Regions from separate parts of the Paenarthrobacter sp. AB444 genome, predicted to be linked through region 2. Evidence: riboswitches for the same ligand, from Rfam matches in the RefSeq annotation. Region 2 holds a riboswitch; each other region holds the start of a gene.

Region 1 (10,457 bases), on a different contig from region 2:
CCAAGTCTATCGGTCATGGGAGGACGCGGCTCAGTGGCGCCGCGTGGACCAGCTCATGGAACGCCGTGATCTTCATTCCACAGGCGGGTCACGGGCCCGCTGCGCACCTCAGGACGTTGGCCGGGAACCCAACTGTTCATCAGCCATGTACGCGTTCAGCCGGTGATAGCCCTGGCCCAACATTCCCGGGTGAAATTCGCCCACCGGCAGAAGAGAGATGGCGATGTCTTCTGCTTCATCCGGGCTGGGATCCGCAGTGGGCTCACAGTCCAGGGCCAGGTAGAAGTGGACCCGGTTGCTTTGACTGTTCCAGTTGGCCCAGGAGTATCCGAGGCTGTGCAGCTCTCCGGCTTCGTATCCCGTTTCCTCGCGGAGTTCACGCCTCACAGCGTCATCGAAAGAACTGTCTTTCGGCTCCACAGCGCCTCCTGGCAACCCAAGCGCGACTATTCCTGCACCGTGGTGATACTCACGGATCAGCACCACATTCCGGGCCCGATCCAGGGCAAAAACGGAAACCCATTCCGGGTTTTCCTGAACGTAATACGGTGCCACGACGACGCCGGATGGCGTCACACAGTCGTCGGCCCGCAAAGAAATCCATTTGTCCCTGACGATGACGCGACTATCGCTGACATTCCACGCGGTTTCGTCCCCCACGGCCCCTCCCCATCCTGACCCAAAGTCCCGGCTGATTCCTCGAGCATCCTACAACCGGATCTGCTCCATACTCTCCAGCCGAATCGCCTTCGGGGCCTTACCCAGCTCGCGCTGGCCGCTGGCAAGCCGGTCGGCGTTCGTGAGGCGGTTGAGGCTCAGCCCAGTGAGGTCTGCGATTTCTCCGATGGGAACCTGGAACGTCCGGAAGGGACCGAGCGGGGGTGGTTCGCCGTCGAGCAACCGCTCGGTGATGGCTTTTTTGAGCTCTACTTTGCCGAGCAACGGCGACTGGTCAAGGATGAAGCCGGCAGCTCCCAGTTTCGCGTCGTTGGTCCACACGGCGATCTTCCAGAACTTCCTCGGCACCTGGACGCCACGGTAGGGAGGGTCGTCATCCAGGAGGACCGGCCCGGTGAAGACACTGAGCTTGGCATCGAAGGTGTCGGCGTGCTCCAGGACGTGGTCCTCCAACCCGACCCAGAGTTCCTTGCCTTGGTTGAAGTCATCAACCTGTGGGGCCGCGTTCGTGAAGACAAAGGTGTCCTGGTTGGCCTTCTTTGCCGTCGCTTGATCCCCCCAGACCGGATCCAGACGCCGAACCAGATGCCCACGATCGAAGGCGTTGTTCTTGTAAACGTCGGGGCCTGCCTGCTGCTCCTTGGGAACCCGATCGTCAAAGTGCCAGGTTCCCTCGCGTGCCAGGGGGTTCAGTTCGCTGCCGCTGATGTTGACGCCCACGATCGCTGCAAGCTTCCGGGCTGCCCGAAAACGTACGGAGAAGTGGGTGTAATCCAACAGAATCGTCGTTGCCGACGGACTGGGCAGCTCGACGCGTGCCCGCAAGAAATCCCTGTCATATCCCCCGCTCATGGATACAGCATGGCACTAGGGACTGACAGCGAACAGAGTCAGCATTCGACGACGTTGACGGCGAGGCCGCCCATCGCTGTTTCCTTGTACTTATGGGACATGTCCTTGCCCGTTTCCCGCATGGTCACGATCACCTCATCCAACGACACCCGGTGCGTCCCATCACCCCACAACGCCATCTTCGCCGCGTTGATCGCCTTCGCCGCAGCAATCGCGTTCCGCTCAATACACGGAATCTGCACCAACCCACCGATCGGATCACACGTCAACCCCAGGTTATGCTCCATCGCGATCTCCGCCGCGTTCTCCACCTGCGCCGGAGAACCACCCATCACCTCAGCCAACCCCGCAGCAGCCATCGACGACGCCGAACCAACCTCACCCTGACACCCCACCTCAGCCCCCGAAATCGAAGCCTGCTCCTTATACAAAACCCCCACCGCACCCGCAGCGAGCAAGAACCGCACCACCACATCATCCCTATCAGCCTGGGTCGCCTGATCCATGCCCGGAGCGTAATTCAACGCATAGTACAGAACCGCCGGGATGATGCCCGCCGCACCATTGGTCGGAGCCGTCACCACCCGCCCACCGGACGCGTTCTCCTCATTGACCGCCAACGCGATCAGGTTCACCCACTCCTGCCAATACTTCGGATCGTTCCGGTCCTTGTCCTCCTTCAACAACCGCTCCAACCAATCAGGAGCACGACGACGGACCCGCAAGCCCCCGGGCAGCACACCCTCACGCTTCAGGGACGTTTCAACACAGGCCTCCATCACCGACCAAATATGCAGCAGACCCTCCCGGATCTCCTCCTCCGACCGGGACGCCCGCTCATTGATCAACATGATGTCGCTGATGCCCAAGCCTTTGGACGCGCACCGGCCCAACAACTCCGCCGCCGTCCGGAACGGCAACGGCAACTCCGCCTTGGACTCCTCCAACTCCACCCGGGCCGTGCTCTCCTCACCCTCACGGACAATGAACCCGCCACCAACCGAGAAAAACGTCGCCTCCCTCAGCACGTTCCCCTCAGCATCAGAGACCACGAACTTCATCCCATTCGTATGCCGCGGCAACACCGTCAACGGATGCAACACCATATCCTCCACCGCATACGGCAGCTCCACGCCCTCGCCCGAGGCACCGGCAAGGTTCAACACACCCGTTTCGGCGATGGCGGCCAGGCGTTCCTCCACTTCTTCGGGGAGGATCAGCTCGGGGTGGTAGCCCTCAAGGCCCAGCAGCGTAGCAGTCATCGTCCCGTGGCCCCGCCCAGTCGCGGCCAAGGAACCATACAAATCCACCCGCAATGACGCCACCGAGCCCAGGACATCACTGTCCTTCAACTCTTCGGCAAACACCGCGGCGGCACGCATCGGCCCCACAGTGTGCGAGCTTGACGGGCCAATGCCCACAGAGAACAGATCGAAAACACCAACAGCCATAGCCGGGATCCCTTTTATACAGCTTGAATCGGTCCGGCAGATCGTCCTGCCGGATGGCCTCCCCCGCTTGTGGCGAAAGACGACCGAAGCGCGACGCCGGATGGCCCCCAAAGGCGGCAACCCGGCGTCGCAAATTATTCAGTTACTACAAACCACGCTACGCCCGTATGTCCAGTGCCGGACCCGGGCCGCTGGCAACTAGGCCAGGTCGCCACCATTCTTGGAGGCGTATTCCTGGGCCGAGAGCAGCGGGCCGTCGGACTCGGCAGCCACCTTGAAGAGCCAGCCGGCGCCGTAGGGGTCGTTGTTGATGAGGGCGGGATCGGAAACAACGGCGTCGTTGATCTCGGTGACCTCACCTGTGACGGGCGAGTACAGGTCGGAGACGGACTTGGTGGACTCCACCTCGCCGCAGGTCTCGCCGGCGGTCACGGTGGAGCCGACCTCGGGCAGGTCGACGTACACGATGTCGCCCAGTGCGTCGGTGGCAACCTCGGAAATGCCAACGGACACCGAGTTCCCTTCGCCGCGGGAGACCCACTCGTGTTCGTCGGAGTACTGAAGTTCGGGCGCTACTTTGGGCATTCTGTTTCCTTTACGTTGTATGGACAAAACTGCTTAGCGGGACCGCTTGTAGAACGGCAGGGCGACGACTTCGAAGGGCTCGGACTTGCCGCGGAGGTCCACGTCCAGGGCAGTTCCCGGCTCGGCATAAGCTACGTCGACGTACGCCATCACCACGGGGTACCCCAAGGTCGGGCTCGGCTGGCCGGAGGTCACTTCACCAACAACGGCTCCGTCCTTCGTCACCGGGTAGTGCGAGCGGCCGGCGCGGCGTCCAAGGCCCTTGAGGCCAACGAGCTTGCGGCCAGTGGAGATCCCCGCACCGGAGGCCTTCAAAGCAGCGAGTGCATCCTTGCCAACAAAGTCGCCTTCCTTGGACAGTGCCACAACGGGCCCAAGTCCGGCAGCGAAGGGATTGCCTTCGCGGGAAAGCTCGTTGCCGTACAGGGGCATGCCCGCTTCCAGGCGCAGGGAGTCGCGTGAGGCCAGGCCCGCCGGAACCAGCTCGCCCTCTTCGGCGACGGCGGTGATCGCCTGCCACAGCGCGGCGGCGGACTCGTTGGGGACGAAGATCTCAAAGCCGTCTTCGCCGGTATAACCGGTGCGTGCAAGGAGCAGGTCCTGGCCACTGCCGGCCACGAGAAAGGTGACCTCGACGGCGGCGTAGTACTTCAGTTCCGTGACCAGCTGGTGCTGGTCAGCCGGAACCAGGCGCAACAGGATGGCTTCAGCAAGAGGGCCCTGGACCGCGATGAGCGAGGTCTCGGAGGAGGCATCCTCAACCACGACGTCGAACCCGGCTGCACGCACCAGGAGTTCCGCAGCAACAACTGCCGCGTTGCCGGCGTTCGGCACCACCAGGAACTTCTCCGCACCCCGGCGGTAGACGATCAGGTCATCGATGATGCCGCCGTCTTCCTGGCAGATCAACGAATACTTGGCCTTGCCTTCGGCCATGGCGGAAATCTTGCCCACCAAGGCGTAGTCGAGGAACCCGGCGGCCTGCGGGCCGGTGACCCAGACTTCGCCCATGTGGGAGAGGTCGAAGAGGCCTGCGGACTTCCGGACGGCGTGGTGTTCGGCTAGCTCGGAGGTGTACTTCAGCGGCATCTGCCAGCCACCAAAATCGGTGAACGACGCGCCAAGCTTCTTGTGCTCTTCGTAGAGGGCGGTGTATTTCCCTGTCATGACCAGTCCTTAGTTCTCGAAGTCTTCGATCGGCGGGCAGGAGCAGACCAGGTTGCGGTCTCCGGCTGCGCCGTCGATGCGGCCGACGGGCGGGAAGTATTTGTCCTGCTTGAGGTGGTGGACCGGGAAGGCGGCCTGCTCACGCGGGTACGCGCGGTCCCAGTCGGAGCTCACGACGGCGGCTGCCGTGTGGGGCGCGCGGCGAAGCGGGGAGTCCTGCACGGAGAAGTCGCCGGCAGCAACCTGGTCGATCTCCTTGCGGATGGTGATCATGGCCTCGATGAAGCGGTCGATCTCCACGAGGTCCTCGGACTCCGTGGGCTCCACCATGAGGGTGCCGGCAACCGGGAACGCCAGGGTCGGAGCGTGGAAGCCGAAGTCGATCAGTCGCTTGGCAACATCCTCAGCGGTAACGCCGGTCTTCGCGGTCAGCTCACGGAGGTCCAGGATGCATTCGTGGGCCACGAGTCCGCCTTCGCCCGTGTAGAGGACCGGGAAGTGGTCGTTGAGGCGGGATGCGATGTAGTTCGCAGCCAGCAACGCGGACTTGGTGGCTTCCGTGAGCCCCTGGCCTCCCATGAGCTTCACGTAGGCCCAGGAGATCGGGAGGACACCGGCCGAACCGAAGCGGGACGCCGAAATCGGAACGTCATTGCCTTCGGTCCAGGACGCTGCGTCACCGGGCATGAACGGCGCCAGGTGTGCCTTGGCTGCAACGGGACCAACACCGGGTCCGCCGCCGCCGTGCGGGATGCAGAAGGTCTTGTGCAGGTTCAGGTGGGACACGTCGCCGCCGAACTTGCCGGGCTGGGCAAGGCCAACGAGCGCGTTGAGGTTGGCACCGTCGATGTACACCTGGCCACCGGCTTCGTGGATGGCGTCGCAGACTTCGCGGACATCGGCGTCGTAGACACCGTGCGTGGACGGGTAGGTGATCATGATCGCCGAGAGGGCGTCGCGGTTGGCTTCGATCTTGGCCTTCAGGTCGACGTGGTCGATCGTGCCATCGGGAGCGGTGGCCACGACCACGACCTTCATGCCGGCCAGCACTGCCGAGGCGGCGTTGGTGCCATGGGCGGAGGCCGGGATGAGGCAGACGTTGCGCTGGTCATCGCCGTTGGAGAGGTGGTAGCCGCGGATGGCCAGCAGGCCCGCGAGCTCACCCTGGGAACCGGCGTTCGGCTGGATGGAGACCTGGTCGTAGCCGGTGATCTCGGTCAGTTGGGATTCCAGGTCAGCGATGAGTTCACGCCAGCCAGCCGTCTGGGAATCCGGAGCGAACGGGTGGATCGAGGCGAACTCTGGCCAGGAGATGGCTTCCATCTCGGCCGTCGCGTTGAGCTTCATGGTGCACGAACCCAGGGGAATCATGGTGCGGTCAAGCGCAAGGTCGCGGTCCGAGAGCTTGCGGATGTAGCGCAGGAGCTGGGTTTCGGAGCGGTGGGTGTTGAACACCGGGTGCTGCATGAACTCACTGGTGCGCTCAACCGAACCGACAAGGGCGAAGCCCTCCACGGCCTCAACCACGGAAGCGCCGAACACGTCGAGGACACGGCCGACAACGTCAGTTGTCGTGGTTTCGTCCACGGAAATACCAACGGTGTCCGCGTCGATGCCGCGCAGGTTGATCCCGCGGGCCTCGGCCGCTGCCACGATCTCTGCGGCGCGGCCGGGAATGCGAACCGTGACGGTGTCGAAGAAGGAGCCATGCAGGACCTCGACGCCGGCAGCCTTCAGGGAGGCGGCCAGGGTGCGGGCGTGGTTGTGGGCGGTCTCAGCGATCGCCTTCAGGCCCTCCGGGCCGTGATAGACGGCGTACATCGAGGCAACGATGGCCAGCAGGGCCTGAGCCGTACAAATGTTGGACGTGGCCTTCTCGCGGCGGATGTGCTGCTCACGGGTCTGCAGCGCCAAGCGGTAGGCGGGGACACCGGCGTCGTCCTTCGAAACGCCCACCAGGCGGCCCGGCATGGAACGCTCGAGGCCCTTCTGGACTGCCATGTAGGCGGCGTGCGGGCCACCGAAGAACAGCGGAACACCCAGGCGCTGGGCAGAACCGACGGCGATGTCGGCGCCCTGCTCGCCCGGAGGGGTGATGAGGGTCAAGGACAGCAGGTCCGCAGCGACGGTGACCAGCGCGCCGCGCTCTTTCGCCTCGGCAATGACGGCTGAGTGGTCGAAAACACGACCGGAAACGCCGGGCTGCTGGAGGACGACGCCGTTGATGGCACCTTCCGGCAGGCCGAGGGAAAGGTCCGCGACCTCAACCTCGAAGCCGAGTGCCTCGGCGCGGCCCTTCACGATGGCGATGGTCTGGGGCAGGCAGTCGGCGTCGAGGACGGTCTTGCCATCCTGGGCAGCCTTGTTCTTGTTGGCCCTGCGCATCATGAGAACGGCTTCAGCGACTGCCGTTGCTTCGTCCAGCAGGGAGGCATTGGCGATGGGCAAGCCAACGAGGTCCTGGACCATGGTCTGGAAGTTCAGGAGCGCTTCGAGGCGGCCCTGGGAAATCTCGGGCTGGTACGGCGTGTAGGCGGTGTACCAGGCCGGGGATTCGAGGATGTTACGGCGGATCACCGGGGGCGTGATGGTGTCGTAGTAGCCCTGGCCGATCATCTGCACGGCGGTCTTGTTCTTGGCGGCCAGCTTGCGCAGTTCTGCCAGGACCTCGACCTCTGACAGGGCGTCCTGCAGGGTCAGGGCAATGTCCTGGCGGATGTCGTTGGGAACCGCGGTGTCCACGAGGGCATCCACGGAGTCGTAACCGACGGTCTTGAGCATGGTCTCAATGTCGGCCTGGCGGCGGGCGCCGATATGCCGATCGACGAAGGGGGTGGAGGCAGAACTAACCGTCACGAAGGAACTCCAATACTTGGGTGGCGTTTGGGTACGCCACAGCGGCTCGGGTTCCTCCCCGCTCTGTATTGGACCTGAGAGTTTCCGCGACTTGTCCGAACAACGAATCGCTTGCACCGTCGGTGAGCACAACAACCTGGGACGGTCGCCTGCTGCTTTCCAGAGTTGCCTCGCCGCGGCGGTGCGTGGGCCTGAGAGATTCCTGGGGAGGGTTTGCTCCTACGGCGCCTGCATCACGTGCTTGCAGGACTCTCCCGCCGCAGATCAAAGGCTTGTTCAATTGTGCATGGGCGCCCACACAGGACACACCACAAGAGTTAATTGTCCTATGTGCAGGTCGCTGCGGCAAATGGAAGAAGCGTCACTTCCGCAGACGGTCCAGCACGCCCAACAGGATTTCGACGTCGGCCTCCCGGCCCGCATTCCCGCCCTCCTGTCCGCCTTCGAACATGGCGTTGAAATACAGCCCGTCACCCATGTAGCTGACGGCTTTGGCGACCTCCGGCCCCACGTCCTCGGCCAGGACATCCAGCCATTGCTGCTGGATGCCGGCAAACCGCCGCCGCGTTTCCTCGTGGGCCACTTCGGCGAGCCTGGTGGCGGCAACGAAAGCCCTGTCCATGGGCGTGCCGCCCCACAGCGAGGTCCGGATGAAGTACGAGGCGGCTCCGTCCGGCGCTGCCTTCATCCGCACAATGTCCTCTTCCGCCAGTTCATCCAGGCGTTCGAGCAGAGCGCTGATCAGGGCTTCCTTGTTGGGGAAGTGGTACAGCAGGCCACCTTTGGAGACGCCTGCCCGCTTGGCGACGGCGTCAAGAGTGGCTGCCCGCTCCCCTACCTCTATGAGGAGGGCTTCGAAGGCATCCAGGACGGCGTCCCGGGCAACTGGTTTTCGTGGCATGTGTACATCATTCCCTAAAGCTGTGCAGTCCTTGCATTTGTAACTGTACCGTCTGGACGGTATAGTTAGGGCATGTTCTCGCCGTCCTCAACCCACGCACCCCGTTCCGTCAACCCCGTCAAGGGGCAGGCTGCACCGTGGCGCGATTGGACGGCCCTGGCACTGCTGATGTTCCCTGTGCTGCTGGTGGCCGTCGACAACACCGCGCTCACCTTTGCCCTGCCCGAAATCGCCCGATCCTTGGATGTCGGCGGCATCCAGCTCCTGTGGATCGTTGACGCGTATCCGCTGGTGTTGGCGGCACTTCTGGTATCCATGGGCAACTTGGGCGACAGGATCGGACGACGCCGGTTGCTCCTGATCGGCAGCACGGGCTTCGCTGCGGTTTCGGCTGCTACAGCATTCGCGCCATCCGCTGAGTGGCTGATTGCCGGACGCGCCGCACTTGGTGTCTTTGGCGCCATGCTGATGCCCTCAACGTTGTCCTTGATCCGGAACATCTTTACCGATCCCAACCGGCGCAGGCTCGCGATCGCTGTGTGGGCTGCCGGCTTCTCCGGCGGCGCCGCCCTGGGCCCCATCTTCGGCGGTTGGCTTGTGGAACACTTCTGGTGGGGCGCCGTCTTCCTGGTGGCAGCATTCCTGCTCCTGCCTTTGCTGGCATTTGGCCGGGTACTGATTCCTGAATCCAAGGACGCCAACCCAGGCCGCGTCGACGTACCCAGCATCGTCCTGTCCGTGGTCACCATGGCGCCGTTCGTTTACGGCATCAAGGAATTCGCGGTCCACGGCTTCGGGGCCCCGGCCGCTGCTTTCATGGGCTTCGGACTGGTGATGGGCATTGTGTTCGTTCGTCGCCAACAGAGCATCGACAGCCCCATGCTGGATGTGGCCCTGTTCAAGAACAAGGTGTTCAGCACGGCCATCGTGGCCAACGTACTATCCCTGTTCTCCATGACGGGCTTCATCTACTTCTTTGCCCAGCACCTGCAGCTGGTCGAAGGGCAGTCCCCCATGGAAGCCGGCATCGCGATGATCCCCGCCCTCCTCGCCACCGTGATCGCCGGGCTGCTGGTGGTGCCGTTGGTCAAGCGCGTGCGGCCCGGCTTCGTCGTGGCCGGCGGACTGACGCTCAGCGCCATCGGGTACCTGGTGGCCGTCACAGGCAACCATGGCAGCGGACCGGTGTTCCTCCTGTCCGCCCTGACTGTGCTCGCTATCGGGGTCGGCGCGGCGGAGACCATCTCCAATGATCTGATCCTGTCATCGGTTCCGGCGGACAAGTCCGGAGCGGCCTCGGCCATCTCCGAGACCGGCTACGAATTGGGATCGCTGTTGGGGACTGCCGTGCTCGGCTCCATCCTCACAGCGTCCTACCAGCACAACCTCGTCGTTCCCGACGGTGTCTCCGCAGAAGCCGCAAGGAAGTCCGGGGAAACACTGGCCGGTGCCGTCGACGCAGCCTCCGGCCTTCCCGCCGAGCTCTCCGAGGCATTGACCACAGCCGCCCGGACAGCATTCGACTCCGGCGTCCACATCACTGCGGCGATTGGGCTGGTACTGATGGCCGGAGCGGCAGTGATGGCCGCCGTCGTACTCCGCAAGGTGCCCAAGGCGAAATAGGGACTACACCGCTTCGGTAGGTGCGGCCTTTTTGTCGACGCCGGCAGCCAGTTGGTCGATCCGCTCCAGCGCGTCGCTGAGCAGGCTGACCGTCGTCCACAGGTCCGGATGCTGCTCCCTGACCTCCTCAAGCGGAGTCCCTGCGGAGGTCAGGGACGCGAGGTCGAAGCTCACGTTGGTCCGCGCACCCGTTATCGCCGCCCGCAGCGCACCGAAGCCAACCACGACATCGGCGATGAGGGCCGGGTTTCCATGGGAAGCGAGCCAGCCAAGGTCTTCGATGGCGTCGATGGCCCGCTCCCCCAGGACGGCCGAAGCCTTGGCCGCCTCAACCGACGCCTGAT
Region 2 (10,457 bases):
CACCGTGACGACGCGCGGCAAGGTGACCGCCGTCTACGCCACCGGCGGATTCAACGGCTATTACGTCCAAACCCCGGGAACCGGTGGCGACAACGGCGGGGCGGCCAGGACGGCGTCGGACGCTTTGTTCGTTTACTCACCCACGACGACGGAGACGGTCCAGCCGGGCGACTACCTTGAACTGACCGGCGTGGTCAGTGAGTTTGCCAACCAGACCCAGCTCACGGTCGAGGCCGCGGGCCTCAAGAAGCTCACGGAGGCCGCACCCGAGGTCAAATCCACGCCGTTCGCGCTCCCGGCCAATGAAGCGGCCCGCGAGAGCCTGGAAGGCATGCTGATTGCGCCGCAGGGCAACTTCACCGTCACGGACAACTATTCGCTGAACCAGTATGGCGAAATCGGCCTCGCTGCAGGCACCTCGCCTTTGGTACAGCCGACGGCGGTGGCCAGCTACGGTTCGCCGGAGTACGCGGCGGTGGTGGCTGACAATGCGCTCCGGGCCATCAAGCTCGACGACGGTGCCTCCACGAACTTCCTCAAGGACGCCACCACCAAGGCCCAGCAGCTCCCGTACCTTACAACCTCCGATCCTGTCCGTGTGGGTTCACCCGCCACGTTCAAGACCGACGTGATCCTGGGCTACGGCAACAACTCCTGGAAATTCCAACCCCTGACCGCACTCACCCCGGCCAACGCCGACTCCGTCCAGCCTGCGACCTTTACCGCGTCGCGGCCCGAGGGCCCGGCAGACGTTGGGGGAAGCCTCAAGCTGGCCTCCTTCAACGTGCTCAACTACTTCCCCACCACCGGCGACCAGCTGAGCGGTTGCGTCTTCTACAGCGACCGGGACGGCAACCCGATCACCGTCAAGGAAGGCTGCAACGCCCGCGGTGCCGCCAACGCGGAGAATTTCGAACGCCAGCAGGCCAAGATCGTAGCGGCCATCACCAAGTCCGGCGCCGACGTCGTGTCCCTCGAAGAGATCGAGAACTCGGCACAGTTCGGCAAGAACCGTGATGACGCACTGTCCAAGCTGGTGGACGCCCTCAACGTCAAGACCCCGGGCGTCTGGGACTACGTCCGCACTCCTGCGAACGCTCCCCCGTTGACCGACGAGGACATGATCCGCACGGCATTCATCTTCAAGAAGGCAACGGCGGAACCGGTGGGCGAATCCATCATCCACAACGACACCGTGGCATTCGCGAGTGCACGCAAGCCGCTGGCGCAGGTGTTCAAGCCAGTTGGTGGAGCCGATGACAAGAAGTTCATCGCGATCGTGAACCACTTCAAGTCCAAGGGCTCAGCAGCCACCCCGGACGATACCGACAAGGGCCAAGGCGCCTCCAATATTGCCCGGACCAAGCAGGCCCAGTCCCTGCTGGCCTTCTCGCAGGATCTGCAGGCCTCCAAGGGAACCGACAAGGTGTTCCTGATCGGCGACTTCAACGCCTACGGCAAGGAAGATCCCATCAACGTCCTGACCGGCGCCGGCTATACCGACCTTGAGGTTGGCACCGGCAAGCACTCCTACCTGTTCGGTGGAATGGTCGGTTCCCTGGACCACATCCTGGCCTCCCCCGCGGCGGCTCAAAAAGTCACCGGAACCGACATCTGGAACATCAACTCCGTGGAGTCCGTGGCACTGGAGTACAGCCGGTTCAACAACAACGTGACCAACTACTACGCTGCGGACGAATTCCGGGCCAGCGACCACGATCCCGTGGTGGTCGGCCTGAACCTCGCCCCGGACGCACCGGCCACAGTCGACCTGCAGTTCCTGGGCATCAACGATTTCCACGGCCGCATCGACAACAACACGGTGCTCTTCGCGGGCACTGTGGAGAAGCTCCGTGCGGCGGCCGCCCCGGGCGCCACGGCGTTCATCTCGGCCGGCGACAACATCGGCGCTTCCCTCTTCGCGTCTTCGGTAGCGAAGGACCAGCCCACCATCGACGTCCTGAATGCCCTGGAACTGCAGGCGTCGGCAGTAGGCAATCACGAGTTCGACGGCGGCTGGCAGGACCTGCGCGACCGCGTCATTGCAGGAGGTGCCAACGCGAAGTTCGCCTACCTGGGCGCCAACGTTTACCAGAAGGGCACCACCACCCCGGTCCTGCCGGAGTACAAAGTCCTGGACATGAACGGCATGCGGGTCGCCGTCATCGGCACAGTCACCCAGGAGGTGCCAACCCTGGTAACCCCGGCTGGCATCGCCGACCTGGAATTCGGGGACCCCGTGGAAGCCATCAACCGCGTTGCCGCCAAGATCAAGGCCGACAACGCAGCTGACCTGATCATCGTGGAGAACCACGACGGCGCGGCATCCGGAACACCCGAGGGCGCAACGCTGGAACAGGAAGTGGCGGCAGGTGGCCCGTTCGCCAAGTTGGTCAACGAAACCACCCCGGACGTCGCTGCGATCTTCACCGGCCACACCCACAAGGAATACGCCTGGGATGCACCCATCCTGGACTCCAACGGCCAGCCCACAGGCAAAACCCGACCCATCGTGCAGACCGGCAACTACGGCGAGAACGTAGGCAGTGTGACGCTCACGGTGGATACTGCCTCCAAGTCCGTGACGGCCTACAAGGCAGCGGTCGTGGACCGCACCACAGACACTGCCGCAAGCCTGGTAGCCGCCTACCCGCGCGTTGCCACAGTCAAAACGATCGTGGATAAGGCCCTGGCCAATGCCGCAGAAATCGGAAACCAGCCGGTCGGTGCGGTAACAGCCGATATCACCACCGCCTTCACTCCGGACCCGGCAGGCGGAGCCCCCAAGCGTGATGATCGCGCGAGCGAATCGACGCTGGGCAACCTGGTGGCGGACTCCCTGGTGGATACGCTCAAGGCGCCGGAACTGGGCGCGGCGGAGATCGGCGTCGTGAATCCTGGCGGCCTGCGCAACGAGCTCTATTACGCGCCGGACGGCACCATCACCTACGCAGAAGCCAACGCCGTACTGCCGTTCGTGAACAATCTGTGGACCACGTCGCTGACAGGTACGCAGTTCAAGACTCTCTTGGAGCAGCAGTGGCAGACCAACCCGGACGGAACGGTGCCCAGCCGCCCGTACCAGCAGCTGGGCCTGTCCAAGAACGTCAACTACACCTACGACGCCGCCCGCCCCGCAGGCGACCGCGTCACCGGGATCTGGGTCGATGGTGCGGTCATTGACCCAGCCAAGCAGTACAGGATCGGCACCTTCAGCTTCCTTGCAACCGGCGGTGACAACTTCCGGGTCTTCAAGGAAGGCAGCAACACGAAGGACACCGGCCTGGTGGACAGGGATGCCTGGATCAAGTACCTGCAGGGACACAACCCGGTGTCGCCTGACTTTGCCCGCCGCTCCGTCGCTGTCGCCAACACCACAGCCGCCGAGGTCAAAGCTGGCGATCCGATCACCCTGGCAGTGTCCAAACTGGACCTGACATCGATCGGCAGCCCGGCCAACAAGACGCTGAAGGCAGTCTTTACCGACGCCAAGGGCGCCTCCCTGGTACTCGGCGACGTGCCCGTTGCAGCCGGCTCCGCCACGGTGAACCTCAAGGTTCCCGCAGCGGCCGCCGCAGGAACCGGCACCGTGGTGCTGACCGCCGTCGAAAGTGGAACGACGGTCAAGGCGCTGGTCAAGGTGGCTGCAAGCGGGCCCCAGCCACCGCAGTGCACCGAGCCAACCAAGCCGTCCAAGTGGTACGACATCGTGGGCTGGCTCCGTTATGCCTACGCATGGCTGGAGTACCAGAAGTGCCTGAGGGGCTAAACCTCCCCTGAAAACCAAAGAGCCAGGCTCCCCACCATCGAGGAGCCTGGCTCTTTGCTTGTGTGTCAGCTGCGGACGGATTCGGGTTCGTTCACCCGCTCAGCGTCCTTCTGCAGCTCAGCCTTGAAGTGCTCGTAACGGGCCAGGTGGGTGGGCCGTTTGCGAAGGACCGCCCAGGCCACGCCAAGGGCGAGGAACCACACCGGAGTGACCAGCAGCGCCATGAGCGTGTCCGGCTGGGTGGTCAGCGCCCAGAGAATGAATGCGAAGAAGGCGAACACCACCCACACCATCACCACCCCACCCGGCATCTTGAAAGCCGAGGAATCGTGCAGCTGGGGACGGCGCTTCCTGAAGGCCAGGTAGCTGGCCAGGATGATCGACCACACGAACACGAAACAGACAGCCGAAACGGTGGTGACCATGTCGAATGCCTTGCCGACGTCCTGCCCGGCGTACATGAGCACGACGCCGGACAGCAACAGGACGCAGGAAAGGAACAGGGCGTTGCGGGGTACTTTGCGTCCGGACAGGGCGCTGAAGACAGCGGGCGCGTCGCCTTCCTGGGCCAGGCCGTACACCATGCGGGAGGTGGAGTAGATGCCGGAGTTGGCCGAGGACATCGCCGAGCTCAGGACCACCAGGTTCACGATCGTGGCGGCGGCGCCGAGGCCTGCCAGGGAGAACATGGCAATGAAGGGGCTGTGGCCCGCGGCGAACTGGGTCCACGGGGTGACGGACATGAGGATGATGAGCGCACCTACGTAGAAAAGGAGCACACGGATGGGGATGGAGTTGATTGCCTTGGGCAGGTTCTTCTCCGGGTCCTTGGCCTCGGCCGCGGTGGTGCCCACCAGCTCGATGCCCACGAACGCGAAGACGGCGATCTGGAAGCCGGCAACGAAGCCCATGAACTCGTTCGGGAAGAAACCGCCGTGGTTCCACAGGTTGCTGAAGCTGGCCGGTCCGGCGTCTGACTGGAAGCCGCTGAGGATCATGAACAGGCCAACGATAATGAGGGCGGCGATGGCCACGATCTTAATGAGCGCGAACCAGAATTCGGTCTCGCCGAAGGCCTTCACGGTTGCCAGGTTCAGGAGCAGCAGGATGCCGATGGTGATAAGACCCGGAATCCACAAGGGCAGCCCTGGCCACAACTCCTCCGAGTACCCGGCAATCGCAATGACATCGGCGATGCCCGTGATGACCCAGCAGAACCAGTAGGTCCACCCGGTGAAGAAGCCGGCCCAGGGACCGAGGAGGTCGGCGGCGAAATCGCTGAAGGACTTGTAATTCAGGTTGCTCAGGAGCAGTTCGCCCATGGCGCGCATGACGAAGAACAGCATGAAGCCGATGATCATGTACACGAAAATTACGGAGGGGCCAGCTGCGGAAATGGTCTTGCCCGAGCCCATGAAGAGGCCGGTTCCAATGGCACCGCCGATGGCGATGAGCTGGATGTGGCGATTGCTGAGTTGGCGTTCGAGATGCGGTGAATCGTTGCCGGTGGTGGGATGAATCGTCAAAGGAACTCCGTCGTTCAGGCGGCACTGTGGTGCCGCATTGATTCGGGTTCCTCCCCGCTCTGTAGGTAGACCTGAGAGTTTCCGCAGGCATGGGCCTGCTTGCACCTTCGGTGAGTCCGGTGGCCGGACTGCTTTCCAGAGTTGCCTCGCCGCGGCGGTACATGGGCCTGAGAGATTCCTGGGGAGGGTTTGCTCCTACGGCGCCTGACGAAATGTACCGGCAGGGCTCTCCCGCCGCAGATCAAAAGCGCGCACACCCTTACGGGTGATGCAGCTCACACAGTAGCGAAGGCTGGCTGGCGGCGCAACCCGGGGCTCTAGAGTCCCAGAATGCTGCGGGCGATCTCATCGGCGTCACGCAGGGTTCGTTGCCCGCTGGCATAGGCGGGGCCGGTGCGGGGACGGGCCTCCGCGGCGATGGCATTGCCCCACTGCGACGCAGACAACTGCAGCCCGAGCACGTACATGTTTTCCGTAACAGATCCGTTGGCCGCGATGGGGCGGTAGGGGTGCGGTTCAACGTCAAGGCCGGTGGTCTGCATGGGGGTGCCCTCAACGCTCATCATGATCTTGGTCCGCACCAAGCCATCAGCCATGAGCTGCTCCAGCAGCGGGGAGATATTGATGCCAACCCTGTTCGCCGGCGACATCGCCTCAATGAGGGTCTCCGCCTCCACCGGCCCGTCGTGAACCCACGGCGAAGCCGCCCGGAACACCTTTGCGCTGCGATCGACACTGAACTTGGGGTCCGGTCCGACAAAACTTACGACGCCGGCACGCGCCAAGGCGGCGAGCTGCTCCGAGCGGAGCGCGGGCGGCCCGCTGGCCAGTCCTTCGACAAACGATTCGAACCAGCCGCGCAGACCGGCCAACCAGGACTCGTCCGTGATGCCGCCGTCCGCCACAACGGTCTTGAGGATCGCCCGGCCGGTGTGCAGTGCCCCAATGGCCATCTTCACGGGGTCGGCTTCACCCAAAGCCGAGCGCCGGGCGTCGTCGTCCAGGTAGGCGGTGATCGCGGCATCCAGGTCACGCCGTGATGCGAACGTCCGTCCCGCCAACGGCGCCGCGAGCCCACGAAGATTCAAACGGCGCGAAGCAACCACGTGCTTTTCAACCAGGACCTCCAGATCGTGTTCCCAGTGCGTCGTGGTGTGGGCATGCGGTTGCAGCGCGTCCTGCAGGTCGGCCAAAAACTGTGCCGGATCCTTGATCGCGGCGGGCTGGGACCTGGCCAGCGTTGAGTAATAGGCCCACAACGCATCCCTGTGCAGCAACGGCCAGAGATCGTGGTCGAAACCGGGCTGGATGCCTGCTGCCCGGAACCGGTCAACCGCGTCTTCTGTCAAGTACCGCATGGTGATGCTGCGTGGGTAGTAGCCGTCCAGCCCTGCCTTGGCCCGGTACGGCGTACCGCGGCGGGAGGCAGCGAAAATCCTGGGTTCACGGCCCGATGGCCGGTACTCCAGGACACCGGCTCCGGGCACCCCTGCCTCGACAAACTTGCCTCCGCGACCCTCCGTCAGTTGGCCCATCACGTCAAAGAAGTTCAAGCCCATGCCCCGGACAAGAACGGGTTGGCTGTCAGGCACCGCCTGCCAATCCACATCCGCGGGCGGTGCCGGCGGGAAATACGCCAAGCCCAACTCGTCGGCCGCACGCTTGAATGACCTCTGCTCCGGGTTGAGCCGCGATTCGATGTGCCCCAACGCCAGCACCACCGAACCGACGGTGAGCGTCGTGCCGTCGGCGAGTTCGACGTCGAACTTCCCGTCAACCGGACGCGCAGCAACGGCGAGCGTTTCATGGAAGGTGACCTCGACGCCGTCGGGCAGCCGGTCCAGCAGCCCCTCCAGGGTTTGGCGCAGATAGCGCCCGTACAGGGCGCGGCTGGGGAAGTCGTGGGATTCCAGGGTGGCCAGCTCGGCTTTTTCGGCGTCGTCCAGGCCCGCACCATCACGACGTCGGGCCTCCCGCCACTGGTCGAAGGAGCCACCCGTCAGCGGGGTTGCGAGCTCGGGATCCTCGGGGATCAGTGTCGGGTAGAACGCCTGCGTATTCATCAAGTACAGGCGGGACTGGCCGGGCTGCCACACGTGCCCCGAACCTGCAGGAAAGGGATCCACGACATGGATGTGGAGGGTGGCTCCCCCGGTGTCGCCGGCAGCCCAGTTCGCGAGCAACCGCTCAAGGACACTGGTGCCCCGAGGGCCGGCCCCCAGCAGGGCAACACGGTTGGTTTGCGATTTAGCCACGCTCAAGCCTAACTCTGCGTGACTTGCCTACCGTCGAACTGTGTTGCTTGGATGGGGCGATGACCACCACAGCAGCTGATCCCTCGCCATTGTCAGAGAATGGCGCCGCGCCCGAACCCACGGATGAGAACGCCTGGCTGGAGGACATCCACGGTGAAGAACAGCTCGCGTGGGTCAGGGAGCAGAACGCCCGCACCGAAGAACTGCTGGAAGACGCCGGTTATGCGGAGCTCCAGTCCGGCATTTTGGAAGTCATGGACTCCACAGACCGGATCGCCATGGTCAACAAACGCGGCGATTTCTACTACAACTTCTGGAAGGACAAGGAGCACCCCAAGGGACTGTGGCGCCGCACCACGTGGGAGAGCTATCTCAGCGACCAACCTGAATGGGATGTGCTGCTCGACGTCGATGCGCTGGCTGCCTCGGAGGGCGTCGAATGGGTCTTCCACGGGGCCGGTTTCCATCGCCCTGCCGACGGCTCCGAGTACCGCTTGGCTATGGTTTCGCTCTCCCCCGATGGCGGCGACGCCGACCGCCACCGGGAGTTCGACGTCGAATCCCGCACCTTCGTGGACCCCGCGGCAGGCGGCTTCGACATCCCCACGGCGAAGGGGAACGTCAGCTGGCTGGATGCTGACACGCTCCTGGTGTCCAGCACCGCGGAAGGCCTGCCCGCGACGTCGTCCTCTTATGCACGCACCGGCGTCAGGCTTCGCAGGGGCCAGTCGCTTGCGGACGCTGAACGCCTGTTCGAAATTCCCGAAGACCACATGCTGGCGATGGTGGCACACGACTCCACACCCGGCTACGAGCGGACCTTCGCAGTCGACTACATCGACTTCTACAACCGCAGCACGTGGTTGCTCCGCGATGACTCATGGGTGGCCATCGACGTTCCCACCGATGTCAACATCAGCGTCCACCGCGATTGGCTTCTCTTCCGGCCCCAGGGTGACTGGGTTGTGGACGATGTAACGTACCCGGCCGGATCCTTGCTGGCAGCGGATTTCGAGAGCTACCTTGCCGGTTCGCGCGACCTTTTGGTTCTTTTCACCCCTGACGCACACACCTCGTTGCAGTCCTGGAGCTGGACCAAGGACTACCTGCTGCTGAACCTGCTCCGGGACGTTTCGTCAGAGATCCGCGTGCTGAACCCATCGTCTGTGGACAGCGACGGGACGTGGGCTTCCACCGTCCTGGATGCCTGCCCTCCCCTGCACGATGTCAACGCCTACGCCGTGGACGATGAAGACGACGCTGAATCCGGCGCCGGGAATGACTTCTGGTTGGTGGCCACCGGTTTCACGACGCCCACCACCCTCACCCGGGGCACGCTTGGTGCTTCACCGTCCGGGCCGGATGCCGGCTCCGTGGCGAGTGAGCACGCGGTGGTGAAGCGGTCGCCGTCGTTCTTCAACGAAGCCGAGTACGAAGTCCAGCAGCACTTCGCCACCTCCTTGGATGGCACCAAGGTCCCCTACTTCCAGGTCGCTGCCAAGGACCTGGTGCTCGACGGCGAGAACCCCACCCAGCTCTCCGGCTACGGCGGCTTCGAGGTTTCCCGGACTCCGGCGTACAGCGGAACCATCGGTCGGGCCTGGCTGGAGCGCCGCACCACGTCCGACGTCGGGGCTGCCGCCCACTCCCGCGGTGGTGTCTACGTAGTGGCCAACATCCGCGGGGGCGGAGAGTACGGCCCTTCTTGGCACCGTGCTGCGCTCCAAGAGAACCGGCACCGCGCCTACGAGGACTTCGCCGCCGTAGCCAAGGACCTGATCTCCCGCGGCGTCACCAGCCGGCGCCGGCTTGGGTGCGTGGGCGGTTCCAACGGCGGCCTCCTGGTGGGCAACATGCTGACCCAATACCCGGAACTCTTCGGCGCGGTCTCCTGCGGCGTACCCCTCCTGGACATGCGGCGCTACACCAAGCTTTCGGCGGGCTACTCCTGGATCGCCGAATACGGTGACCCGGATGTCCCTGAGCAATGGGAATTCATCCGGACGTTCTCGCCGTACCACCTGCTGCGCGATGGCATCGAGTACCCCGAAACGTTCATCTGGACGGCGACCTCCGACGACCGGGTAGGTCCTGTCCAAGCCCGGAAGATGGCGGCACGGATGCAAGCCATGGGCATCCCGAACGTGTGGTTCCACGAGGCATTGGAGGGCGGGCACGCCGGAGCGTCCGACAACAGGCAAGCTGCAGCGCTCCAAGCCCGGAGCAACCACTTCCTGTGGCTCGCACTGGCCGGAAGCAAGTAACCTCTTCCAGGACGCTGACACTGGATTGCACGGCTGTTTTGCACTGAACGACACCTTCTGCGTATCCTTGGTGGGCTAGCAATAGCGGATGGAGACGTGCCAGAGCGGCCGAATGGACTTCACTGCTAATGAAGGGTCGGGGTTAAACTCGACCGGGGGTTCAAATCCCCCCGTCTCCGCGAAAAGGTCCCGGTTTTCGAACCGGGACCTTTTGCGTTTAAGCGGCTTGGACCTTCTGCGTTCAGGGGCTCGGGTCTTCATCGCCCCGGCTCGGGTGTGCTTTAGCTTCGGGTCCCGGCCGCCACTCCGCTGACTTCCGCACCCGCGTGACGGTGCAACGTCAGGCTGTCCACGGTGCTGATCAGCATCAGGACAGCCATGGCGATGAACGCCCCCTTGTAGGCCCCTGCGTGGTCAGGACCGAACATACGAGTCGCGTCGAACAGGCGCAGGAACAAGGCCCCGACGGCGATTCCGGCGGCAGCCGCCAGCTGAACCAGCGTGGCCGAGATCGCGTTGGCTGAAGGCAGCTGGCCGGGAACGATGTCGGCGTACTGCACTGAGGCGTATGCGGAGAATCCGATGGAGCGGAAGGCGCCGCTGAACAGCAGCAAAGCAAAAATCAAGGGTTCGGGCGTTTGTG
Region 3 (10,457 bases), on a different contig from region 2:
GACGACGGACCCGCAAGCCCCCGGGCAGCACACCCTCACGCTTCAGGGACGTTTCAACACAGGCCTCCATCACCGACCAAATATGCAGCAGACCCTCCCGGATCTCCTCCTCCGACCGGGACGCCCGCTCATTGATCAACATGATGTCGCTGATGCCCAAGCCTTTGGACGCGCACCGGCCCAGCAACTCCGCCGCCGTCCGGAACGGCAACGGCAACTCCGCCTTGGACTCCTCCAACTCCACCCGGGCCGTGTTCTCCTCACCCTCACGGACAATGAACCCGCCACCAACCGAGAAAAACGTCGCCTCCCTCAGCACGTTCCCCTCAGCATCAGAGACCACGAACTTCATCCCATTCGTATGCCGCGGCAACACCGTCAACGGATGCAACACCATATCCGCAACGCCGTACTCCAGCAGGACTTCACCGGCGAGATTCAGCTTGCCGGTTTCCTCGATCGACGCGAGGCGTTCCTCCACCTCATCAGGCAGGATCAACTCCGGTTCGTAGCCTTCCAGACCCAGCAGCGTGGCAGTGAACGTGCCATGACCTTTGCCCGTCGCGGCCAAGGAACCATACAGATCCACCCGCAACGACGCCACGGCAGGCAGAACGCCGGATTCACGCAGTTCCCGGGCAAACACCGCGCCGGCACGCATCGGCCCCACAGTGTGCGAGCTTGACGGGCCAATGCCCACAGAGAACAGATCGAAAACACCAACAGCCATGGCCGTGATCCCTTTCAGGGAGGAGTAAAGAACAAACAAAAAGGTGGGGGCTGGGCCAATCCCGAGCCAAGGCGGCCCAACCCCCGGAGGTCCCAGTGCGAACCTCCAACCCGGTATTGCTGTGAGGCATCCGTTCCCAGCAAATGCCCCACCCGGGTAGATCAAAGTGGGCCACCACGGTCCGCATCGCCAACGGCCTGTCGGGGCCCGCGTCCTCTGCGGCCTCGGTCGCAGTTGCACCCGCTGAGCGGATGCGATGCTCCCTTAGACGGCCGCTGCCGGACCCCGCCCCCAAATAGGCCGCTTCGAACCAGACCGTTTCGGGGTATAGGCCCTTAGCCCAGGTTTGCGACTCCCGGGTACAGCGGGTGTGCTTCGGCGAGGGTCTCGACGCGGTGACGCAGCCCGCTCAGGTCCGTGTCGGCGTCGGCGATCAATGCTTCGGCGATGATGTCCGCAACCTCGCGGAAGGCCGCTTCACCGAAGCCGCGCGTCGCAAGCGCGGGGGTGCCGATGCGCAGCCCGGAGGTGACCATGGGCGGGCGGGGGTCGAACGGGACGGCGTTGCGGTTGACGGTGATGTCGATCGCGGCGAGGCGGTCTTCGGCTTGCTGGCCGTCGAGTTCGCAGTCGCGCAGGTCCACGAGGACCAGGTGCACGTCGGTGCCGCCGGAGACCACGGAGATGCCCGCCGCTGCGACGTCGGGCTGGACCAACCGCTCGGCGAGGATCCGTGCGCCCGCCAGGACGCGCGACTGGCGCTCACGGAATTCCTCGGACGCGGCGATCTTGAACGCTACGGCCTTGCCCGCGATCACGTGCTCCAGGGGTCCGCCCTGCTGGCCCGGGAACACCGCGGAGTTAATCTTCTTGGCGATGTCGGCGTCGTTGGAGAGGATGATGCCGCCGCGCGGACCGGCGAGGGTCTTGTGCGTGGTGGACGTGGTGACGTGGGCGTGCGGGACGGGCGAGGGGTGCAGGCCCGCGGCCACGAGGCCCGCGAAGTGCGCCATGTCCACCATCAGGTACGCGCCAACTGAGTCGGCGATCCGGCGGAACTCGGCGAAGTCCAGCTGCCGCGCATAAGCGGACCAGCCGGCCACAATCAAAGCAGGCTTGTGCTGCTGCGCCAGCGCCTCCACCTCGGCCATGTCCACGGTGTGGGTGTCCTCGCGGACGCCGTACGGGACCACGTTGTACAGCTTGCCGGAGAAGTTGATCCGCATGCCGTGCGTGAGGTGGCCGCCGTGAGCCAGGTTCAGGCCCATGATGGTGTCGCCCGGCTTGATGAGCGCGTGCATCACGGAGGCGTTGGCCTGCGCACCGGAGTGCGGCTGGACGTTGGCGTAGTCGGCGCCGAACAGCGATTTGATGCGGTCGATCGCGAGCTGTTCGATCACGTCAACGTGCTCGCAGCCGCCGTAGTAGCGCTTGCCCGGGTAGCCCTCGGCGTACTTGTTGGTCAGCACCGAACCCTGGGCCTGCATTACGGCAACGGCGGTGTGGTTCTCGGAGGCGATCATCTCCAGGCCACCGCGCTGGCGGCCGAGTTCGTCGTCGATCTTTGCCGCGATCTCGGGGTCCAGGGAGGCGAGGTCGGCATCCAGCGACGCCGACGCAACCTGCTCGAACTCACTCACGGATACCGGGTTCACAGTTCGCCCCCGTTGGCTGCTGCGTATTCCTCGGCCGTCATGAGCGGGCCTTCTTCGGTGGCGGCGACTTTGAAGAGCCAGCCGGCGCCGTAGGGGTCGTTGTTGATGAGGGCGGGATCGTCGACGACGGCGTCGTTGATCTCGGTCACCTCACCGGTCACGGGCGAGTAGAGGTCGGAGACGGACTTGGTGGACTCCACCTCGCCGCAGGTCTCCCCCGCGGTCACCGTGGAACCGACCTCGGGCAGGTCCACGTAGACGATGTCGCCGAGGGCGTCGGCGGCGACGGCGGAGATGCCAATACCCACCGGTCCCCCGCCATCTGCAGCAACCCATTCATGTTCAGCCGAGTACTTCAGCTCGGCAACAACTTTGCTCATATCAATTCCTTCTCTCGTGACTACTTGGAACGCTTGTAGAAGGGCAGCGGCACAACTTCGAACGGTTCGGCCTTGCCGCGGAGGTCGACGTCCACCACAGTGCCAACCTCGGAATGCTCGACGTCGACATACGCCAACGCGACCGGGTAACCGAGCGTCGGGCTCGGCTGCCCCGAGGTCACCTCACCGATCAGCGAACCGTCCTTCAAAACCGAATAGTGGCCGCGGGCTGCACGACGGCCGGCTCCCTTGAGGCCCACCAGCTTCTGCCCGATCGTGGAGCCGACACCGGCGGCCTTGATCGCAGCCAGTGCTTCCTTGCCCACGAAGTCCCCCTCCTTGGACAACGCCACAACCGGGCCGAGTCCGGCTGCGTAGGCATTGACGTGGCGGGAAAGCTCGTTGCCGTAGAGAGGCATGCCGGCCTCGAGGCGAAGCGAGTCGCGGGCAGCCAGGCCGGCCGGGATAAGCCCGTGGCCTTCGCCGGCTTCAAGGAATGCTTCCCAGAGCGAAGGCGCGTCCGCGTTCGGGACGTAGATTTCGAATCCGTCTTCGCCCGTGTAGCCGGTGCGGGCCAGCAGCAGGTCCTGTCCGCTGATGGTCACCTCAACGGCCGCGTAGTACTTCAGTTCCGTGACCAGTGAGTGCTGCTCGGCCGGAACCAGGCGCAAGAGGATCGCTTCAGCAAGAGGGCCCTGTACTGCAATGAGGGAGGTCTCAGCGGACGCATCCTCGACAACAACGTCGAACCCGGCCGCACGCTCGGACAGGGCGGCCGCAACCACCTTGGCGTTGCCCGCGTTCGGCACCACGAGGAACTTCTCCGGGCCACGACGGTACGTGATCAGGTCGTCGATGATGCCGCCGTCGGCGTTGCAGATCAGCGAGTACTTGGCCTTGCCGTCGGCAATCGCGGACAGCTTGCCCACCAGGGCATAGTCCAGGAACGCGGCTGCTTCCGGACCGGTTACCCAGACTTCGCCCATGTGGGAGAGGTCGAACAAGCCGGCAGCCTGGCGTACCGCGTGGTGCTCAGCCAACTCGGACTCGTACTTGAGGGGCATCTGCCAGCCGCCGAAGTCCGTGAAGGACGCGCCGGCCTTTTTGTGTTGCTCGTAGAGAGCGGTGTAGTTCTCAGACATCACAGGGTCCTTTAGTTCTCAAAGTCTTCGATCGGAGGGCAGGAGCAGACAAGGTTGCGGTCGCCCGCAGCACCGTCAATCCGGCCGACCGGCGGGAAGTATTTGTCCTGCTTGAGGCTCGGCACCGGGAAGGCAGCCTGCTCGCGCGGGTAGTCGCGCTCCCAGGCGGAACTCACGACGGCGGACGCCGTGTGGGGCGCGTTGCGGAGCGGGGAGTTCTCCACGGAGAAGTCACCGGCAGCAACCTGCTCAATTTCGGCCCGGATGGTGATCATGGCCTCGATGAAGCGGTCGATCTCGGTGAGGTCCTCGGACTCCGTCGGCTCCACCATCAGGGTGCCGGCAACCGGGAAGGCCAGCGTCGGGGCGTGGAAGCCGAAGTCGATCAAACGCTTGGCAACATCCTCGGCCGTGACACCCGTACGCGCGGTCAGCTCACGGAGGTCAAGGATGCACTCGTGCGCCACGAGTCCACCTTCGCCCGTGTAGAGGACCGGGAAGTGCTCATCCAGGCGTGAAGCAACGTAGTTTGCAGCAAGCAGCGCCGACTTGGTGGCCTCGGTCAGCCCTTCACCGCCCATGAGCTTCACGTAGGCCCAGGAAATCGGGAGCACGCCGGCGGAACCGAAACGGGATGCGGAGATGGCGACGCCACCCTCCGAGGAGGAAGCGTTGTTCGCATCGCCCGGCATGAACGGAGCCAGGTGTGCCTTGGCTGCAACAGGACCAACACCGGGTCCGCCGCCGCCGTGCGGGATGCAGAAGGTCTTGTGCAGGTTCAAGTGCGAGACATCGCCGCCGAACTTGCCCGGCTGGGCCAAGCCGACCAGCGCGTTGAGGTTCGCACCATCCACGTACACCTGGCCACCGGCCTCGTGAACCGCGTCGCACACCTCGACGACGTCGGCGTCGTACACACCGTGCGTGGAGGGGTAGGTGATCATGATGGCCGAAAGCACGTCGCGGTTGGCCTCGATCTTTGCCGCCAGGTCAGCGTGGTCAATCGTGCCATCGGCAGCCGTAGCCACTACGACCACCTTCATGCCGGCCAGCACAGCCGAGGCAGCGTTGGTGCCGTGGGCCGAAGCGGGGATCAGGCAGACGTTGCGCTGCTCATCGCCGCGCGACAGGTGGTAGCCGCGGATCGCGAGGAGGCCCGCGAGCTCACCCTGCGAACCGGCGTTGGGCTGGATGGAGACCTGGTCGTAGCCCGTGATCTCGGTCAGATCGGCTTCCAAACCGGAGATCAGCTCACGCCAACCCTCAGTCTGGTGATCCGGCGCGAACGGGTGGATCGATGCGAACTCCGGCCAGGAGATCGCCTCCATTTCAGCCGTGGCGTTCAGCTTCATGGTGCACGAACCCAGCGGGATCATGGTGCGGTCCAGCGCGAGGTCCCGGTCGGACAGCTTGCGGATATAGCGCAACAGCTGCGCCTCGGAACGGTGCGTGTTGAACACCGGGTGCTGCAGGAAGTCCGAGGCACGGACCACGTCGGCGGGCAGTTCGAACCCGGCGGCGTCCCCTACCGGACCGGCACCGAAGGCGACGGCGACCGCGGAGAGGACCTCCGGCGTCGTGGTTTCATCGACGGAGACGCCGACGGTGTCCTCATCGATGTAGCGGAGGTTGATGCCGCGTGCCTCGGCGGCACCGATCACCTTCGAGGCCTTGCCCGGAACGCGGACGGTGAGGGTGTCGAAGAAGGAGTCGGCAACGAGTTCGCGGCCTGCCTTCTGCACTGCGGTAGCCAGCACACGGGCGTGGCCGTGGACGGTTTCGGCGATCGCCTTCAGCCCATCCGGGCCGTGGTACACGGCGTACATCGAGGCGACGATCGCGAGCAGGGCCTGAGCCGTGCAGATGTTGGACGTGGCCTTCTCGCGGCGGATGTGCTGCTCACGGGTCTGCAGCGCCAAGCGGTAGGCGGGAACGCCGGCGTTGTCCTTGGACACGCCAACGATGCGGCCGGGAAGCGTGCGCTCCATGCCGTTCCGGACGGCCATGTAAGCGGCATGCGGGCCGCCGAAGAACAGCGGCACACCGAAGCGCTGCGCGGTCCCGACGGCGATGTCCGCACCTTGTTCGCCCGGGGGCGTGATGAGGGTGAGCGCCAGCAGATCGGCCGCGACGGTGACCAGTGCACCGCGTTCCTTCGCCGCAGCGATCACGGGAGCGTGGTTGAAGACCCGGCCCGAAACGCCAGGCTGCTGCAGAACGACGCCGTTGATGTCGCCGTCGGGCAATCCAGCGGAGAGATCCGCAACCAAAACCTCGAAACCGAGTGCCTCGGCGCGGCCCTTCACGATGGCGATGGTCTGCGGGAGGAGGTCAGCGTCCAGGACGGTCTTGCCGTCCTTCACAGCTTTGTTCGCCCGGCGCATCAGCAACACGGCCTCGGCGACGGCGGTGGCTTCATCCAGCAGCGAAGCGTTGGCGATCGGGAGCCCCGTGAGGTCCTGCACCATGGTCTGGAAGTTCAGCAGGGCTTCGAGGCGGCCCTGGGAAATCTCGGGCTGGTACGGGGTGTAGGCCGTGTACCAGGCCGGGGATTCGAGGATGTTGCGGCGGATCACCGGAGGCGTGACGGTGTCGTAGTAGCCCTGGCCGATCATTTGCACGGCAGTCTTGTTCTTGGCGGCGAGCTTGCGGAGCTCGGCCAGGACCTGGGTCTCGCTCAACGCCTTTTGCAAGGTCAGGGGCGAGGACTGGCGGATGGAATCGGGGACGGCAACGTCCACCAGGCCATCGACCGAGTCGTAGCCGATCGCCTTGAGCATGGTGTCAATGTCGGCCTGGCGACGGGCGCCGATATGCCGGTCCGCGAAAGCGGTTGGGGAGGATTGAACAGTCAAGAGGAACTCCAGGATTCAGGCGCCCAGGGGACGCCACGATGAATAGGGGTTCCTCCCCGCTCTGTATTGGACCTGAGAGATTCCGTGGGCTTGGTTGCCCACTTGCACCGTCGGTGAGCCCGGTTGCCCGGACTGCTTTCCAGAGTTGCCTCGCCGCGGCGGTACATGGGCCTGAGAGATTCCTGGGGAGGATTTGCTCCTACGGCGCCTGACTGGATGTACCCGGCAGGACTCTCCCGCCGCAGATCAAAAGCGTGTGCGTCACGTCAGTGACACGCTTCACACCATAGCGGGTGGCTGCGAAAAAGTGCAAGGCGGTTGTTTCCAACACGGCTCAACCATGCATCGCCTCGTGGATCTGCAAGGCCAGCCAGAGCTGCGCCAAGGTGGACGTTTCACCCATGTCCAGCCCCGTCAGTTCGCCAATTTTCCGGATCCTGTAGATGATGGTTTGCCGGTGCGTGAACAGCGCGGACGCTGTCTTTTGCCAGCTCCGCTGTGAGTCCAAATAGGTCCTCAACGTGACCATCAGGTCCCCGTCCTGGCGCTGCTCGTACTCAAAAACCGGGCCCAGGAGCCGCTGCACCAAAGCGGTGCCTTCTTCGAAGCCGGTCAGCCCGAGCCAGCTGGGACCCTCGGCGTAGCGGGCCAGTCCCAGCTTGTTGGCACGCGCCGAACCCAGCGCCCACAACGATTCTTGAAGGGCCTGTTGGAGTCCCGCGACGGAGGCCGCTGAGCTGACGCCGATGACGCTTTCAGACCCGGCGCAGTGGACCAGGAGATCATCCGCGACGTCCGCAGCGACCACAACATGAAGCCGGTCGTTCCGCCGCAAGGAGGCCGCCGGAACGCCATGCCGCCAGAGCTCGACGTGCACGTTGGCCAGCCTGCCGCCGTCGTCCGCCGACATCGAGGCGACCACGAACTCCTGGGGAGGCACCTCGAAAGCCGTCAACCGCCGCTCGATCTCTCCCGTGCCGAGCCGCCCATCGAGGGCCTGCAGCAGGAACTCGCCGGCCAGCCGGTGCCGCCCTTCGAGCGAGAGGACGATGCGCGCCAGCTGCAGTCCCAGCACGGTTGCGGCGTGCAAAAGTACGACGGCGTCAGGGTGCGGTTCGCTGCCGGGCAGCACTACGAGGAGCGCATTCGCGTGGGTGGGAATGTCCATGGTGAGCACGTGCCGGCCGCGAATCTTGTGCCACTGGAAGTTCTTGCCCGCCACGGTCACGCGGCCCGGTTGCGGCGACCATTCCTCCACAAGGAACGCCGGCAGGGGATGGCCCTCCGGGTGCCACGGATGCAGGCAGCGGCGGTCCACCACGAACAGCTCCGAATCCAGTTCGGTAGCGAGCCGAAGGACCAGGCTTTGCCAGTGATCCTCGGACGCGCCGGCGGTGCGCAGGAGGTCGTAGACGCGGGCTGTCTGGCGGAGACGGCGGGATTCTTCGAGCAGCGACGACTCGGCCACGGACCTGGCGATCGCGATGAACGGGAGCGGGTAGGGGATGTTGATGAGGGGCAGGGCCAGCCGCTCACAAGCAGCCAGGAACTCAACTGTCAGCGGAGGCGCGTGCATTTTCTCGCCGATCGCCAACGCACTGGCACCGGCGTCCACCAGGGCCTCAGCAAGCTCCACCTGTCCGTCCGAATCCGCTGGAATGGAGAGGCCGTTGGTCATCATAAGTTCCCCGCCGGTGACCCACTCCCACAAACGCGGCAGGTCAGAGGTGTGGGCCCAGGTAATGCGGTTGCCAGTGCCCGCAGATCCGGCGAGGAGCGTCAGTCCGAGTTGCGGTTCAGCCACGAGTTCGGCGACGGTGATGGCCATTTCTGCGTCCTGTCTTGATCTTAGACATTTGTCTACGTGACTTCGTCAGATGTAAACAATGAATGAATATACCCGGTGACCTGTATCACCAAAACTGGAACTACTTACTTCACCGCTCAAAGACGAGCATTCACGAGAGAGGGTTGGCAATGAGCGCAACCAGCAACCTCATTGATGACGCCCCACTAACCCGGTTCCACAAGAAATTGACGTTCTTCGCGTCCGGCGGTCCGTTCATCGACGGCTACGCGCTGTCCATCATTGGCATCGCACTCATCACCATGGCCCCCGGACTGGAGATGACCCCCGCTGAAATTGGCCTGGTGGGTGCGGCAAGCCTGGTGGGCATCTTTTTCGGCGGTGCCATCTTTGGTTGGCTGACCGACAGGATCGGCCGCCACAAGATGTACATCGCGGACCTCATCGCGCTTGCGGTGTTTTCCGTCCTGAACGGCTTTGCCACCGACATGTGGCAAGTGGTCTTGTGCAGGCTCTTCCTGGGCATGGCCATCGGCGCCGACTACCCCATCGCTACCTCGCTCCTGGCCGAGTTCCTTCCCAAAAAACATCGCGGACGCCTGCTCGGTGCCACGTTCGTGGTGTGGGCCATAGGTGCCGCGGCGGCTTACGCCGTCGGCTACTTGTTGCGCGATGCGGGACCGGAGGCCTGGCGCTTCATGGTTGCCAGCCCGGCTGTCTTCGCCATCATCACGCTGCTCTGCCGGCTCGGCACGCCTGAGTCTCCACGGTGGTTGCTATCACGAGGGCGCCGCGATGAGGCCGATGCCGTCCTCAAGAAGGTTTACGGCCCTCAGTATGGACTGGCTGACATCTCTTCCGACAGCGAGGGACCCTTGAAGCAAGGCAGCTTCCTGGATATTTTCCGAGGTCAGTTCTGGAAGCGGACCCTGTTCGTCTCCATCTTTTGGACAGCACAGGTCATTCCGTTGTTTGCCGTCTACACTTTCGCCCCGGACCTGCTGACCTCGTTTGGCATGCATGGCGACGCCAACCTCTACGGTGGCTCATTCCTGATCTCCATGCTGTTTGTTGTCGGCGGCATTCCCGGACTCTGGCTTGTGGAGAAGATCGGGCGCCGAAAGCTGCTTTTGTGGACGTTCGGGATCATTGTTGTTGCCTTAGCCATTCCGGCTTTCATCCCCAATGTGGAAGCCGCACCGCTCTTTATTGCCCTGGCCGTCTTTGCCCTGGCGTCCGGAGCATCGAGTTTCCTTGAAGTCGTCTACCCCAACGAGCTCTTCCCCACGGAAGTCCGCGCCACGGCCGTCGGCTTCGGCACCGCCATCAGCAGGGTGGGATCGGCGGCAAGCACTTACCTGATGCCATTGGCGATCGTGTCGTTTGGCGCGGCCGGATCGCTTCTCATCGGCGCGGTCATTTCGCTGATCGGGCTCATCGCCACCTTCCTCCTGGCTCCCGAAACGGCAAACAAGTCCCTTTCGGAGCTCACCACCGAACACCAGACCAGCACGTCCAATGACAGCAAGATCAACGAAGGATCCCTCTCATGACCACGCACCAGCCCATCGGCCCCGTCGACGCAACCAAAGTTCCCCGTTACGCCGGCCTCGGCACCTTCGCCCGACTCCCCCAGATCGACCGTGTTCCGGACTACGACATTGCCATTGTGGGCGTGCCGTTCGACGGCGGAACCTCCTTCCGGCCGGGCGCGCGTTTTGGTCCTGCCGCTGTCCGCGAGGCATCACGGCTCCTGCGCCCGGGCTACCACCCGGAGCTCGACGTCGAGCCGGTGTACGAAGCCCAGGTTGTTGACGCCGGCGACATCGCCTGCACTCCCTACGACATCACCCGCGCCGTCCGCGAAATCGAGGAGCAGGCGCTGCCC

The links. A riboswitch is a leader RNA that binds a small molecule or an ion and turns the genes downstream of it on or off. The one in region 2 is predicted to bind glycine.
Region 1: it holds a riboswitch for glycine, as region 2 does, so the genes downstream of both, gcvP (aminomethyl-transferring glycine dehydrogenase) here and cycA (D-serine/D-alanine/glycine transporter) in region 2, are expected to answer to the same signal.
Region 3: it holds a riboswitch for glycine, as region 2 does, so the genes downstream of both, gcvP (aminomethyl-transferring glycine dehydrogenase) here and cycA (D-serine/D-alanine/glycine transporter) in region 2, are expected to answer to the same signal.

The regions. Positions count from the first base shown of each region.
Region 1 is NZ_JAQZBY010000015.1:67,310-77,766, reverse strand. Features, by position in the region: gene PQ627_RS17090 (NUDIX hydrolase) at 109-660, opposite strand; gene PQ627_RS17085 (DNA/RNA non-specific endonuclease) at 709-1,530, opposite strand; gene PQ627_RS17080 (L-serine ammonia-lyase) at 1,569-2,981, opposite strand; gene gcvH (glycine cleavage system protein GcvH) at 3,180-3,566, opposite strand; gene gcvT (glycine cleavage system aminomethyltransferase GcvT) at 3,600-4,733, opposite strand; gene gcvP (aminomethyl-transferring glycine dehydrogenase) at 4,743-7,589, opposite strand; glycine riboswitch at 7,759-7,856, opposite strand; gene PQ627_RS17060 (TetR/AcrR family transcriptional regulator) at 7,951-8,490, opposite strand; gene PQ627_RS17055 (MFS transporter) at 8,563-10,113, shown strand; gene PQ627_RS17050 (cyclodeaminase/cyclohydrolase family protein) at 10,117-10,457, opposite strand, start outside.
Region 2 is NZ_JAQZBY010000017.1:13,001-23,457, reverse strand. Features, by position in the region: gene PQ627_RS17995 (ExeM/NucH family extracellular endonuclease) at 1-3,769, shown strand, start outside; gene cycA (D-serine/D-alanine/glycine transporter) at 3,835-5,295, opposite strand; glycine riboswitch at 5,441-5,539, opposite strand; gene PQ627_RS17985 (FAD/NAD(P)-binding protein) at 5,613-7,550, opposite strand; gene PQ627_RS17980 (prolyl oligopeptidase family serine peptidase) at 7,610-9,814, shown strand; tRNA gene PQ627_RS17975 (tRNA-Ser) at 9,905-9,993, shown strand; gene PQ627_RS17970 (MFS transporter) at 10,096-10,457, opposite strand, start outside.
Region 3 is NZ_JAQZBY010000002.1:10,328-20,784, forward strand. Features, by position in the region: gene PQ627_RS03380 (L-serine ammonia-lyase) at 1-730, opposite strand, end outside; gene glyA (serine hydroxymethyltransferase) at 1,066-2,385, opposite strand; gene gcvH (glycine cleavage system protein GcvH) at 2,382-2,765, opposite strand; gene gcvT (glycine cleavage system aminomethyltransferase GcvT) at 2,786-3,907, opposite strand; gene gcvP (aminomethyl-transferring glycine dehydrogenase) at 3,919-6,762, opposite strand; glycine riboswitch at 6,912-7,011, opposite strand; gene PQ627_RS03405 (PucR family transcriptional regulator) at 7,097-8,590, opposite strand; gene PQ627_RS03410 (MFS transporter) at 8,740-10,122, shown strand; gene speB (agmatinase) at 10,119-10,457, shown strand, end outside.